Regions from separate parts of the Luteibacter sp. P4_D7_3 genome, predicted to be linked through region 3. Evidence: predicted binding sites of a transcription regulator. Region 3 holds the regulator's gene; each other region holds the start of a gene.
What was found. The regulator FliA, encoded in region 3, starts transcription of late flagellar genes. The targets are predictions, from matches to a motif close to TAAAGTTTNNCNNNCNNNGGCCGATAA.
Positions count from the first base shown of each region.

Region 1: a site for FliA is predicted at 2,955-2,981, ahead of flgM (flagellar biosynthesis anti-sigma factor FlgM). Genes of this name have one in related genera too.
Region 2: a site for FliA is predicted at 3,135-3,161, ahead of AC1DSN_RS07920 (flagellin N-terminal helical domain-containing protein). Genes of this name have one in related genera too.

Region 1 is NZ_JBFUIT010000043.1:158-5,091, reverse strand. Features, by position in the region: gene AC1DSN_RS06695 (TMEM43 family protein) at 1-271, shown strand, start outside; gene AC1DSN_RS06690 (MAPEG family protein) at 290-697, shown strand; gene AC1DSN_RS06685 (EAL and HDOD domain-containing protein) at 839-2,119, opposite strand; gene AC1DSN_RS06680 (flagella synthesis protein FlgN) at 2,172-2,618, opposite strand; gene flgM (flagellar biosynthesis anti-sigma factor FlgM) at 2,615-2,920, opposite strand; gene flgA (flagellar basal body P-ring formation chaperone FlgA) at 3,024-3,725, opposite strand; gene AC1DSN_RS06665 (methyl-accepting chemotaxis protein) at 3,722-4,934, opposite strand, start outside.
Region 2 is NZ_JBFUIT010000056.1:9,944-14,877, reverse strand. Features, by position in the region: gene flgK (flagellar hook-associated protein FlgK) at 1-1,579, shown strand, start outside; gene flgL (flagellar hook-associated protein FlgL) at 1,582-2,778, shown strand; gene AC1DSN_RS07920 (flagellin N-terminal helical domain-containing protein) at 3,358-4,773, shown strand; gene fliD (flagellar filament capping protein FliD) at 4,882-4,934, shown strand, end outside.
Region 3 is NZ_JBFUIT010000022.1:11,578-16,511, reverse strand. Features, by position in the region: gene AC1DSN_RS04250 (MinD/ParA family protein) at 1-413, shown strand, start outside; gene AC1DSN_RS04245 (RNA polymerase sigma factor FliA) at 410-1,141, shown strand; gene cheY (chemotaxis response regulator CheY) at 1,195-1,596, shown strand; gene AC1DSN_RS04235 (protein phosphatase CheZ) at 1,607-2,251, shown strand; gene AC1DSN_RS04230 (chemotaxis protein CheA) at 2,259-4,331, shown strand; gene AC1DSN_RS04225 (flagellar motor protein) at 4,333-4,934, shown strand, end outside.

The DNA.
Region 1 (4,934 bases), on a different contig from region 3:
GCCCGAGCCGCCACAGGCGGTGCTGCTGGTTCGCCTCGCGGCGTTCGTGCTCGCGGCCCTGGGTGCGTTGCTGCTGGCATGCACAAGCCGCCTGCGCAACGATGTGCTGTTCGCCGCCGGTATCGGTGCCGTGGTGGTGCCCGCCGTGGCGGGAGTGATGTGGCTGGCTGGCGACGCGATGACGGCAAGCGTATGGTTGCTCGTTGCCGTGCTCGGCGCGGGCCTGGCGATCTGGCGCGTCCAGCAGCGCTCGGCATTGCCGTCCGACTGACCCCTCAGGAGCGAGACCATGCGTATCACCGGCCTTTACGCGGCACTGCTGACCCTGCTTATTCTCGGCCTGGCGGTCCGCGTGATGCTCATCCGCCGGCGCACGCGCATCGGCCTGGGCGATGGTGGCGACCGTGCGGTCGCCTGTGCCATTCGTGCGCATGGCAACGCCACGGAATACGTGCCGCTGGCGTTGATCCTCCTGCTGGTTCTCGAACTCGATCAGACCGTGCCGCTATTGCTTCATGCGTTCGGCGTGGCGCTGGTGATCGCGCGACTCGTCCACGCCGTGGGTCTGTCGCGGGCAGCGGGCAATTCGGCCGGACGCGCCGTGGGGGCTGCTCTGACCTTGTTAGTCATCGGGTTGATGGCGCTGATGCTTATCTGGCAATACGTGGTGATCCACGTGATCGCCGCCTCGGTGTAGGCGCCGCTTCAGCGGCGGCCCCTTGTGGGAGCCGCTTCAGCGGCGATAGGGTGCTAGCGATAACCCGGCCCGCTGCCGCGGGATCGCCGATGAATCGGCTCCCACAGTGCCGATGAATCGGCTCCCACGGTGCCTTGCAGGTCAGGCTTCGGCTTCGACGACGGCGGTGCCATCGGCGAACGCATAGACATGATCTGCCCAGCTGGCTGCTTCGACGTACATCGCGGCCATCGTCTGCAGGTGCTGGGTACGCAGCGCCGAGTCGCTCTCCAGTTCGCCCTGTTCCCAGTGGCGGATCTGGTCAAGCAGCGGCGCGAACGGACCCGCGCCTTCGAGCAGCGCTTCCCGGATTTCAATCGCCAGTGGCAGGTGCTCGAGCACGTATGCCATGGAGACATTCATCAGGGTGTCGAGCAGCGAGAACAGGCCGGCCGTGAAGGCCATTTCCTGCAGTTCGGGCTTGATTGTGCGGGCCAGCTTCTCGCACATGTGGGCGCGGATAAGCGCGAGGCGAAGCAGTTCCGGCGGGCGCTCGTCCATGCCGGACACGGCCATGGTGAAAATCCAGTTGCGCATGCGGTTCACGCCGAAGAACACCGCGGCCTGCTCGACCGATTTCAGCTGGCGGGGCAGGGCGAAGTAAGCGGAGTTCACGCAGCCCAGCAGCTTGTAGCTGAGGACAGCGTCGTCGCGGATGATCTTGCCCAGTTCGACGGGGCCGTTCTCGGGATCCTGCAGGGCGCCCATGAGACGCAGCACGCCGAGCTTGCTCGGGGCGAGGCGTGGCATATCCACGCGCTCGGGGCGCAGCAGGTACTTGCCCTGGAAGCCGTCGACATCCTGGTCGGCGTAATCGACGAAGGTCTCGTGCGTATCGATGCCGGTGACGATTACCTTGACCCCGAACGCATGCACATAGTCCATGTGCGCGCGCGCAGCGACCGGATGGCGATGATCCACCGCGACCTTCGCGAACTGAACAATACGCAGCAACGCGTCCACGCCGGCCCGGTGTTCGGGATCGGCGGGCAGGTTGAAGTCTTCGAGCATGAACAGGCAGCCATGGCCCTTCAGCTCGCGAAGCTTCTCCAGCAAGTGGTCATCCGTACCGACATCGGCACTGATGCTGGCGCCGAGCCGCGCGTTGTGGCGAAGGATGTCCGCGTGCTCGAGGAGCAGCTGCGGCGACATGTGCAGGAAAGCACGATTGTCACGGACGAGGCGCTTGAGGCTGCCATCGGCGATAGCGCTCAGCGTCGCCTGCGTATGTGCAAGCGCCGCGGCGTCGATATCGCTGCCGATGGGGCGGGGGAACAGGAGTTCGTAGGCGAAGAGCGCCTGCTTCCTGTCCAGGATGGGCACGCGGACGATCGGGAGGATACCGTCGTCATTCACCGCTGTCGGCTGGGGGGTCACTGCCATTGCTTTTGTTGGTGCGCCGTCTGGGTGAGCCTGGGGATGTTTGTGGGTGGGATTAAACCTGCGCGATAGTGGCGGAACGCAGTTTTACCCGCGCGGTGTCGCCCTTCGGGCCGTAGGTCGATCCACCCGGCGAATCGCCCGCAAGCAGCGCAAGCGCCTGACGAACGTGGCCGATTCGCTGGCCGACAATGCGGCCGTTCACTTCATTGAGTTTGCGGCACTCGACCAGGCGTTCGATCGTGTGTGTCCAGCGCGCATCGTTCAGCGTGTCGACGCCGGCGGCGTCGCCCAGGTGGCGACGCTCCGTGTCGAGCTTTTCAATGCGGTCGAGCTGTTTGCCCTTCACCCGGCTGACGGTGTCGAGCGCATGCGTGTCAGCCTGATCGAGCGCCATGCGCTCGTCGATCAGGGTGGCGTGCAGCGCGTCGACCTCACGGGCGAGTTCGCCCATGACGGCGCGAACGGCCGCGTCGAAGTCGGAGCCGAGCGGATCGGTCATGCCTTGCCGCCGATCTGGCCTTCCATCGCAAGAAACTTGCTCGCGATGGCCTGCGAATCAGGCTTGTAGGTGCCGTCGGCCAGCTTGCTGCGGATTTCGTCGACGCGCTTGGTGTCGATGCCATCGCCACGGCTGGCGGCGTCGAGCGCCTTGGCCGAGTCGGTGATCTTGACGCTGTCGTCGCTCGGACGCACGGCGCTGGCGCCCTGCGTGGAGGCGGCGGAGCCTGCAGCCTGGTTCTGGGTGCGAAGCTGCACCTGGGGCTGCGGGGCCTGGATACCGGGTTTGATCGTCGTCGTCATGTGTGTTCCTCGGAGCTGGTGTCCTTCAAACCCTTTATCGGCGGTCTGTCGGCGAACTTTAACTGGCCCTGGGCCGTGAAGTGTGACCGGGTTGGGATTTTGTTCATGGCAGTACCGCGACGGTGCCGGGGCCGGTGACCACGGCGTCGAGTACCTTTCCGGATGAGGCGTTGCGGACCTTCAGGCGGGTGCCGGTATCGCCGGCGCCCATGGCCACGCCGGCGACGCGGATGACCACGCCCTCGACGTCGGCCTGCATGCTGACCGAGTCGCCGATGCGCACGGCTTGTCGACCGGCCAGCATGCCGGGTGTCAGTACGGTGCCAGCACTCAGTGGACGGGCCAGGGAGCGGCCGTCGACCTGACCCGGTTCGGCGATGTAGCCATAGGCGAGGCTGGCCACGTCACGCTCTTCGGTGTGCACGTCACCCGCGCCGACGCCATCGCCGCGTGCCAGCGGCCGGGTGGTCACCAGCACGTTGGTAAACATCTTGACCCGGACCGGCACACGCACCGTCCAGCCGCCCGGGACGGGGCAGTGCACGGCCACGCTGACGCGTGCGCCGAGTGGCCGGTTGCCGGGCAGTGAGGACTCGAGCGGTTTCGGGCATTCGGTCAGGCGAAGCCGGCTATCGAGCGAGTCGGCGTCGGCGGTCATGCGTGCGCCGGGCAGGGCGCGGTTCTGTAGCAGCCAGGTCACCGCCGCCGCGCGTACCGATTCCACCGTCTGCCCGGCCAATGCGCATAGCGGCAGGGCGAGCAGGGCGGTCACGGTGATACCGCGGGCGAAGGTGGATGCCTTCACGCGGCGCGTTCCGCCAGCGATGCCGACAGGCCCTGGGTGATCGCATCCAGTTCCCGGTTGAGGTCGGCGACCATGTGGCCTGCGTCTGCATGCCGGCCTTCGCCCAGCGTGATGGCGTATTGCGAGGCGAGCGCGGAGAAGCGTTCACCGGCGGCACGGATGCCATCGGTCGGGCTATCCGGCCGGCGCACGCGGAATTGGTCGATGCAACGCATGAGCGGGGTGGTGTCGAGCCAACGGCGATCGAGGCTGGCCGGATCGCGCGAGGCGAGTTCCACGGCGAAGCGAAGACCCTGGCTGGCTTCCCGGATCATCTGGCTGAGGCTGGCGGCGTCGAGATCGCCCTCGGTTTCGAGGCGGCTCAGGCCGAGCCGATGCGCAAGCACCGCGGCGCGGGCGGCGGCGTCGGCCTGGCGGCGAGCCTCGTTGGTCACGCGGCCGAGCGTGCCCTGGGTGGCCTGGATCGCAGCGATGCGGCCCTGCAACGCGCCCATGCCTTCGCGGGCCGCGTCGATGTTGCCACGCGCGCCGCGGGCGGCTTCGTCCACGCGGCCCATCGAAGCCTGCATGCCGGCGATGCCCGACTGGGTCTGGTCGAGGCGACGCAGGCTGTTCTGCACCGCGTCGTCGAGCTGACCGGCGAACTGGCCGACAGCTTCGGTGGTCTGGTCGATTTCTGCCGTTGCCTGGGTCGTCTTTTCCGCGAGCTGCTTGACCTCGTCGGCAACGACCGCGAATCCGCGACCGGCTTCACCGGCACGTGCGGCCTCGATGGCCGCATTCAACGCAACGAGGTTGGTCTGGTGGGCGATGTCCTGCACCGTCGCGGTCAACTTGCGGATCGCGGTGAAATATTCGGAGAACTGGGCGTGGTTGCGGCTCATGCCCGACAGTGCGCTGCGAAGCAGACGCAGCTGGCCGTCGAGGTCGCCCGCCGTGGCCAGGCCCTGGCTGCCCGACTCGCCCATGCCGACCGCGCCGGCGTAGGCCTGGTCGAGCGCTGTCGAAATCCTGGCGCTGGCGTCCGTCAAACGTCCGGCGGTGTCGCGGGCTCCTTCGACTACCTTGCCGAGTTCCAGCAGGGTGCCACCAAGCGCCTGGGCGTTGGTCAGCACCATGCCCTGCTGCTCGATCGCCTGGATGGTCGTTGCCGGCGCGGTGCGCGGCTCCGCAGGCTTAAGCAGGGCGCCAAGGGCGCTGGCAGCGGCC
Region 2 (4,934 bases), on a different contig from region 3:
CGTGAGCGGCTCGGCAAACCTGCAGACGGCGCTCGACGGATTCTTCGGTTCCGTGAGCGACGTGGCCAATGCGCCGATCGACACGGCCAGCCGCCAGGCCATGATCGGCAAGGCGAACACGCTGGTCGCGACGTTCAAGTCGCTTTCTTCGCAGTTCCAGCAACTCGACCAGCAGACCAACCAGCAGATCAGCGCCGCCGTGGACAGCATCAATTCGCTGGCCAAGAGCATCGCTGATCTGAACAGCCAGATCGGGAAGGGTTATGCCGGCGGTGCGGTACCGAACGACCTGTTGGACGCACGTGACCAGGCGGTGGCCCAGCTGTCGCAGATCGTCGGTGTGAACGTCACCCAGAACACCGATCACATGTATACGGTCTCGGTGGGCAACGGCCAGCCGCTGGTCAGCGGCACCAACGCCACCACGTTGAGCACGGCGAACAACCAGTACGACGCGTCACGGCTGGAAGTCGTCGGCCCCGGCGGCTCGGTGATCAGCAACCAGCTGGGTTCGGGTTCGCTCGGCGCGACCTTCGATTTCCGCACCAACGTATTGGACCCGGCGCGCAACCAGCTCGGCCGCGCGGCCATCGCGATGACGGACGCCTTCAACAAGCAGAGCGCGCAGGGCATCGATCTGAATGGTGCCGCCGGCGGCGATTTCTTCAGCATTTCCGACCCCGCCGTGTTCAACAGCACGACGAACAAGGGCACCGGCTCGGTGACAGCCACGGTCAGCGACGTCTCGAAGCTCGATGCTTCCGACTACATCATGCGGTACGACGGCACCAACTGGTCGGCGACCACGACGGCCGGTGTGACCGTTCCCATGACGGGCACGGGCACGGCCGCGGATCCCTTTGTGGTCGGCGGCCTGAAGGTCACCGTTGGCGCAGGTGCCTCCGCAGGCGACAGCTTCCAGATCCAGCCGACGCGCAACGCGGCCTCGACGATGGCCGTGGCCGTCAGCGATACCAACAAAATCGCCGCATCCGGCCCGCTGGCTGCCACCAAGGGCGCGGGAAACACCGGAAAGGGCGTACTCGGCAACCTCACGGTCACGGATGTCACGAATCCAGCGTTCAACACCCCAGCCACGATTACGTTCACCTCGCCGACGACCTATTCCATCAATGGCGGCGCCCCGCAGACTTACGCGGACGGCGACACCATCACCGGACCGGGCTGGACGCTAAAGCTGACGGGCGCGCCTGCCGCTAACGACACGTTCTCGGTAAAACCGGCGGGTTCGGCCAGCGGCGATAACGGCAACGCACTCGCCATGGCCAACGTCGCCACCAAGGGTGTGCTCGACAACGGCGTGACGACGGTGGGTAAGGCCTATAGCCAGTTGATCGCCCAGGTGGGCACGGCCGGTTCACAGGCGAACACCGCGCTGACGGCGCAGCAAAGCATTCTCGATCAGGCGACGGCGTCACAGCAGAGCCTGTCCGGCGTGAACATGGACGAAGAAGCGGCCAATCTCCTGCGTTTCCAACAGTCGTACGCGGCTGCAGCGCAGGTGATCAACACCGCCAACACGATCTTCAACTCCCTTCTAACCGCAGTGCAGGGCTGATTATGCGTATTTCGACATCCTGGAGCGCGCAGCAATCCGTCAACACGATGCTGGATCGCCAGTACGACCTGTCGCAGACCCAGCTCGCGCTCGGCAACGGCAAGGCTATCCAGACGCCTGCGGACAATCCTGCGGCGGCGGCCCGAGCGGTCGACGTCAGTTCGGCCAGTGCGCAGAACGACCAGTACACGCGCAATATCCAGTCGGCGAATACAAAGCTTTCGGCCGAGGAGAGCACCATTTCGTCAGCGGGCGATATCCTCGACCGCATCCGCACGCTCACCCTGGAAGGCATGAACGGCACGCAGACCGACGAGTCGCGACAGTCCATCGCCACCGAGCTCCGCCAGACGCTCGGCCAGCTCGTGGCCCTGGGCAACACGAAGGACGGGCAGGGCGAGTACCTTTTCGCCGGTAGCCGTACTTCCACCCAGCCGTTTACCCAGTCCGATCTCAGCGTCAGCTATGGCGGCGACCAGAACCAGCGCATGGTGGCGGCCGCGGCGGGCCTGCAGGTCGCCACGGGCGACAGCGGTTCCGATGTCTTCATGTCGATCCGTGGCGGCAACGGCACCTTTGTGACATCGGCTGGCGCGACCAATACCGGTACCGCGGTGGTCGGCGCGACGTCGGTGACGGATGCATCGCAATGGGATGGGGGTAGCTACACGGTGAACTTCACCTCGCCCACGACCTATGAAATACACGACGCGACGAATCCCACTGGCCCGGCGCTTTCGACAGGCACGTATTCGGGCGCCAGCGGTACGATCAATTTCAAGGGTGCCCAGCTCAATGTCACCGGCACGCCAGCCACGGGTGACTCGTTCGCTGTCGGGCCGTCCTCGTCACAGGATGTGTTCTCGACGGTGGCCGGCATCATCAATGCCTTCGAAACCCCGGGCGGTGGTGCGGGCATGAACAATCAGCTCAACGCGCAGCTGCAGAACCTCGACCAGGCACAGACGAGTTTCACCGACACGCGCACCAAGATCGGTGCCCGCATGAACATCCTCGATCAGCAGACGCAGATCAGCGCGGATACGTCGCTGCAATACGCCAGCACGCTGTCGGATCTGACGGAACTGGACGTCGCGAGTGCCGCCAGCAAGTTCTCTCAGCAGCAGGCCGCCCTCGATGCGGCGCAGCAGTCGTACGTCAAGATGCAGAATCTGTCGTTGTTCAACTATCTGAAGTAGAGACCGCGACATGTGGAAAGGAGGGCGGCCGATGGCCGCCTTTTTTCTTGGCCGCTCGTTGCCTGCCCGCTCCGCTCTTTGTAGGAGCCGATTCATCGGCGAGCTCTTCCTTCGGTGGGGGACTGAGGCCAGCAACCTCGATGTCGCGGCTGCGCCGCGGGCTTATTCACCATTCGCCGATGAATCGGCTCCCACCGAGCCCGCTTTGTTGGAGGGGGTGAGGCTAGCAACCTTGATGTCGCGGCTGCGCCGCGGGTTTATTTGCTATTCGCCGATGAATCGGCTCCCACCGAGCCCGCTTTGTTGGAGGGACTGAGGCCAGCAACCTTGTGGTTGAGCTGGCTTGAAAATAAGCCTAAACCCCGGGCGTCATGTGCCGATAAGGAACCCGACAGAGCCTGGGGCGCAGTTTCTTCCGGACCCTGATCAAGAAAGTTGTTGACAGGCAGAAAAAGTTCTCAAGTTTCTTCCCGGCGTGCCGTAAACCTCTCTGAGGCGGAAGGCTTCCATTACGGAACCCCGCCGGACTACGCCGCACAACCTCCGGCATTTCGGTTCCGCTTACAAAGGATTATTCCCATGGCTCTGACCATCAACACCAACATCATGTCGCTGAACGCTCAGCGTAACCTGGGCGCTTCGCAGACGAAGCTCGCCTCGGCTATCGAGCGTCTGTCGTCGGGTAACCGCATCAACAGCGCGAAGGACGACGCCGCCGGCCTCGCCATTTCGACCCGCATGACCACGCAGATCAACGGCCTCAACCGCGCCGTGCAGAACGCCAACGACGGCATCTCGCTCTCGCAGACGACCGAATCGGCTCTCGACGAAGTCACGAACAACTTGCAGCGCATCCGCGAGCTGGCCGTTCAGTCGACCAACGCTTCCAACTCGGACAGCGACCGCTCGGCTCTCGACGCCGAAGTCCAGCAGCGTCTGTCGGAAGTCACCCGTATCGCCACGCAGACCAACTTCAACGGCATGAAGGTCCTGGACGGCTCCGCCCAGAACCTCAGCTTCCAGGTCGGCGCGAACGTCGGTGAAGTCATCAACGTCAACCTTAACAGCGGCATGAAGGCCAACCAGGTCGGCCAGCTGGCCACCGGTTCGCTTGCCGCTGCTTCCTTCCCGAAGGGCCTGACGCTTGCCGCTGGCGACCTCACCGTCAAGGTCGGCGCCGGCGCGGTGGTGAATGTCGCGGCTGGTAACTACGGCAGCGTTTCCGACCTTGCCACCGCGATCAACAAGGCCGCTGGCTCGACCGTCGCTTCCGTCGATGGCACCACGGGTGAACTGTCCGTCACGGGCGGTGCGGGCAACGCCCTCACCTTCGGCGGCGCGGCTCAGGGTACGCTCGTCCTGCCGGCAACGGTTGCCGCCGGTGCCACGGGTGCTTCGACCGCCGCTGTCGCAAAAACCGCCACCAGCATCAACCTCGTCGCTGGCGACGCGTCCTTCACGGTCGGCGGCAACTCCTTCGACCTGACCGGCTCGTTCAAGTCCATGCAGGATGTGGCCGACGCGATCAACTCGAAGTCGGGCAAGGGCATCAATGCCTACGTGTCGACGGACGGCTCGCTGAAGTTCTCCTCGGCTTCCGAGATCACCGTTACGACGAGTGGCTCGGCTGCTGCGACCGCCCTCGGCATCACGGCACAGGACGACAAGGTCAGCACGACCCAGACCCTCGCCGACGCCAACGTCAAGACGGTCGACGGCGCGAACGACACGATCAACCGCATCGATGCCGCCCTGCAGTCGGTCTCCGACCTGCGCTCCACCCTCGGCGCGGTGCAGAACCGCTTCGATTCGACCATCTCCAACCTGCAGAACATCTCGCAGAACCTGACCTCGTCGAAGTCGGCCATCACCGACGCCGACTTCGCCCAGGAAACGGCGAACATGTCCTCGGCTCAGATCCTGCAGCAGGCCGGCGTCTCGGTCCTCGCCCAGGCCAACCAGAGCCAGCAGATCGTCACCAAGCTGCTCCAGTAATAGCTTTGGCAGGGTAATTGCTTAGTTGTCTGCGGCTGGTCCTCGCAAGGGGGCCAGCCGTCGACAAATTGGCGCCCAGGGCAGTGAGGCGTCCCCCAGGAGAGCTTCATGGCCACTACACCCGTCACACTCGGCTCCAGCTCCATCGACGTCGCGTCCAT
Region 3 (4,934 bases):
CCGACGAGGTGGTGGTGGTGGTGTGCGACGAGCCGGCTTCACTCACCGACGCCTATGCCCTGATCAAGGTCATGAGCCGCGAGTTCGGCGTGAACCGCTTCCGCATCGTCGCCAACATGGTCCGCCACGCCCAGGAAGGCCGCCAGTTGTTCGAGAAGCTGTCCCGGGTGACCAACCGGTTCCTGGATGTTTCCTTGGATTTCATGGGGATGGTCCCGCACGACGAGTACCTGCGTCAGGCTATCCGCCGCCAGTCGGCCGTGGTCGACGTCTGGCCGAGCAGCCGATCTGCCGTCGGATTCAAGAATTTGGCCAGGTCGGTCGATACATGGGGTGAACCCGAACCCCGTGCTCAGGGTCGCATCGGCTTTTTTGCCGAGCGGTCTCATCTGGGAGGAGGGCTGCCACTGTGAGCGTTGCGACCGAATACCTTGAAGTCACGCGAATCCCGGCGGATCAACTGGTACGAACCCACGCGCCGCTGGTGCGCCGGATCGCCTATCACCTGATGGGTCGGCTGCCGCCAAGCGTGGATGCGAACGACCTCATGCAGGCCGGAATGATCGGACTGCTCGAGGCAGCAAGAAATTACTCGCCGACTCGCGCGGCCAGTTTCGAGACCTATGCGGGTATCCGCATACGTGGCGCGATGCTGGACGAACTGCGCAAGACGGACTGGACCCCGCGCTCCGTGCATCGAAAGTTGCGCGAAGTGGCTGAAGTAACGAGGCAGATCGAGAACGAAACGGGTGGGGATGCCGAAGACYCCGAGGTCATGAAGCGGCTTGGTATCGACGCCATGGAGTACAACCAGATTCTGGCCGACGCGGCGAGCGCGCGGTTGCTCAGCCTTACGGCGCCGGAAGGCGACGAAGGCGCGGCGATCGATGTCGCGGACCCCGACGCCGCGGGTCCGGAAGGGATCTTCGAGCAGGACGGCTTGCGCGATGCGCTGGCGCAGTCCATCGATGGCCTGCCCGAGCGCGAGAAGCTGGTGATGTCGCTGTACTACGATGAAGAGCTCAACCTGAAGGAAATCGGTGCGGTGCTGGGTGTGAGCGAATCGCGGGTGTGCCAGATCCATGGCCAGGCCCTGATCCGCCTCCGCGCACGCATGACGGGTTGGAAAGAAAAGCATTGACGGCATTACGGTGCCGTCGCCGGTAAGAACGCGCAGTCAGGCGGAGACGAGTTTTGGACAAGAACATGAAGATCCTCGTGGTGGACGATTTTTCCACCATGCGACGCATCGTCAGGAACCTCCTGGTCGAGCTGGGATTTACGAACACCCTCATCCAGGAGGCTGAAGACGGCAACGCGGCGCTCGTGATGCTGCGCGCCCAGCCCTTCGACCTGGTGGTGACCGACTGGAACATGCCCAACATGACGGGCATCGAGCTGCTTCGCGCTATCCGCGCGGATGCCGCGCTGAAGTCGATGCCGGTGCTGATGGTGACGGCCGAGAACAATCGCGACCAGATCATCGCCGCGGCGCAGAGTGGCGTGAACGGCTACGTGGTCAAGCCGTTCACGGCGGTCACGCTGAAGGAAAAGCTCGACAAGATCTTCGAACGACTCGCCGCGGCTGCGGGCTAAGGGAATGACAATGAACACCATGCTTACCGCCGGCCACGAGGTCGTTCCCGAGCTGCGCGAGTTGCTCGACGCCGATGACAGTGTTGCCTTCGAACAGGCGCTCGACCGCCTGCTGCGCAGCCGCGAACAACACCTGTTCCTGGCCCTGGGCCATCTCGCGCGCGATCTCCACGAGTCGGTCCGCCGCCTTGCCTCCGACATCTCCAGCGATGGCGTGCCGGGCAACATGAGCGATGCGCGCAAACACCTGCGCGACGTGCTCGAAATGAGCTCCCAGGCTGCCCACCGCACGCTCGACTTCAGCGACAAACTGCGTCCGCAGGCACAGGCGCTGGCCAAACAGGCCGACGAAGTGCTGGTCATGGACCACGCCGATCCGTCCTTCGCACCCAACGCCACGGCGCTTGCCGTACGCGTCGGCGATTTCGCGCAGAGCTGCGACATCGGCCTGGGCGAGATGGTCGAAGCGCAGTCCTGGCAGGATCTCTCGGGTCAGCGCGTCGCGCAGGTCGAGGCGTTCATGGCCAAGGTGGAATCGTCGCTGGTCGAACTGGTGCGCCTCACCGGTTCACTCGCGGGCGGCAGCCACGCACCGGCCGCGGACAAGGTCAGCCAGGACGAAGTGGATCGACTGCTCAGCGAATTCGGGTTCTGAGCGCCGTATGAGCGTGGAGCTGGACAACGAGCTGCTCAATGTCTTCCTGATCGAAGCACGCGAACTGCTCGAGAGCCTGGGCGAACAGCTCGTGGACCTCGAAGCCTCGCCGGGAGACGCCGAGCTACTGAACGCGGTCTTCCGCGCGTTCCATACCGTGAAGGGCGGTGCGGGCTTCCTTGGCCTCAATGCCATGGTGGAGCTGTGCCATCGCGCCGAGGACCTCCTCAACGAGGCCCGTAATGGCGCGGTGGTGTTGAACCCCGGTTTCATGGATGCGTTGCTCGAGTCGCTGGACCTCCTCAACGACATGATGCGTGCGGCCGACGCGGGAGTGCCCGCCGAGCCCGCACCACGCTCGGTACTCGATCGCCTGCTGATTCCGGGTCGCACCGGTTCCGCGCCGCCGGTGGCCTTGTCGCCGGCGACGACATCCGCTCCCGCGGTATCGGCACCGTCGTCGCCGCGTGCCTACGATCCGATCGAAGACGAATTCGAAGCGATGCTCGACGCCGCGCGCAACGATCGCGCACCGACCTCGGCGCCCTCGGGCACGATCAACGACGACGAGTTCGAGGCACTACTGGATTCGCTCTACGGCACCGGCGCCCCCGGCGCCGAAGCTGTCCCTGTGGGAGCCGCTTCAGCGGCGATACCAGCCGCGGCGACGCCCGTCGCGCCGGCCGCCGACCCCAACGCCATCAGCGACGACGAATTCGAAGCCCTGCTGGACAGCCTCCACGGCACAGCGGTACCGGGTGCGATTTCTGTAGGAGCCGATTCATCGGCGATCCCAGGCGCCGCGACACCGCCCGTCGCCACCGCGCCCATCGTCGAAACAAAAATCTCCAAACCGGCTCCGGCAGCAAAAACCGCCGCCGCGACCGAAAAACGCACCTCCTCAACCGCCGACACCACGGTTCGCGTCGACACCTTCCGCCTCGACAGCCTCGTCGATGCCGCAGGCGAGCTGGTTCTGGTTCGCAACCGCCTCACCAATCTCGCCCCGCGCGGCACCAACGATCCGATGGAACGTGCCATCGGCGAACTCGAGCGCGTCGCCGAAGACCTGCAGAACGCCGTGTTACGCATGCGCATGCAGCCGGTGGGCAAGCTGTTCTCGCGTTTCCCACGGATCATCCGCGATCTCGCACGCCAGCTCGGCAAAGACATCGAGCTGATCACCGAGGGCGAAGACACTGATATCGACCGCACCGTGGTCGAAGCACTCGCCGACCCGTTGGTGCACCTGCTACGCAACTCAGTCGATCATGGCATCGAGATGCCCGACGTGCGGGAGCGCGCCGGCAAGTCGCGCTCCGGTACCGTGCGGCTTTCCGCCGGTCAGTTCGGCGACCGCATCGTCATCACCGTGACCGACGACGGCAAGGGCATGGATCCCGAGATGCTGCGCCGGAAGGCCGTCGAGAAAGGCCTGATGGACGAAGAGCAGGCCGCACGTCTCGACGAGCGTGAGTGCTTCGACATCGTCTTCCGTCCCGGTTTCTCCACGGCCGCCGAAGTCTCCGACATCTCCGGTCGTGGCGTTGGCATGGACGTGGTCAAGACCAAGATCGTCGAACTCGGCGGCACGTTGTCGATCGACTCACGCGTTGGCCACGGCAGCACGGTGCGTCTCTCGGTGCCGCTCACGCTGGCGATCATGCGCGTGCTCATGGTCCGCGTCGGCAATCGTCTCCTGTCGCTGCCGCTGTCCAATGTCACCGAAGTGTTCGAACTCGTGCCGGGCCAGATCCAGGAACTGGATGGCCGCATCGTCGCCGCGCATCGCCAGCGCGCTCTTCCGCTTGCCGACCTCGGCAACTGGGCCGGGGCGGCGGGGAAGGGCGGTCACGTGGTGGTCGTGCAGATCGGCCACCAGACGCTCGGCTGCCTGGTCGACGAAGTGCTCGGCCGCGAAGACGTCATGGCCAAGCCGCTCGGTCCGTTCCTCAGGGACGTTCCCGGTGTCGCCGGCGCGACGATTACCGGCGATGGCCGCATCTCCCTCGTGCTTGACCTCGCCGGCCTCGCCGACGACGCTGGCCAGGTGCTGCCTTCACTAAGGATGGCTGTCTGACATGGATATCGTGAGCGTCGTCGGAACGATCCTGGCCTTCGTGGTCATCATCGTGGGTACCATCCTCAAGGGCTCGAGTCTCGACGCCCTGTGGAACCCGGCCGCGTTCGTCATCGTCTTCCTCGGCACCCTTGCCGCGCTTCTCGTGCAGACCCCCGGGCCTGTGCTCAAGCGCGCCTGGACCATGTTGCCCTGGGTGTATCGGCCGCCGGATATCGAGTCGGAGAACCTCGTCAGCCGCATCGTCGGCTGGAGCGAGATTTCCCGTCGCACCGGACTTCTTGGTCTCGAGCCGGCCATCGAGCGTGAATCCGACCCCTTCATCCGCAAGGGGCTTCAGCTGCTTGTGGACGGCACCGAGCCGGATGCCATGCGCTCCGTGCTCGAAGTGGAGGTGTACGCTCGCGAACACACCGATATCGAAGCCGCCAAGGTCTACGAGAACGCGGGTGCCTACTCGCCGACGATGGGCATCATCGGTGCCGTCATGGGGCTGATGTCGGTCATGCAGAACCTCGCCGACCCGAGCAAGCTCGGTCATGGCATCGCCGCGGCCTTCGTCGCGACGATCTACGGTATCGGCCTGGCCAACCTGCTCGCCTT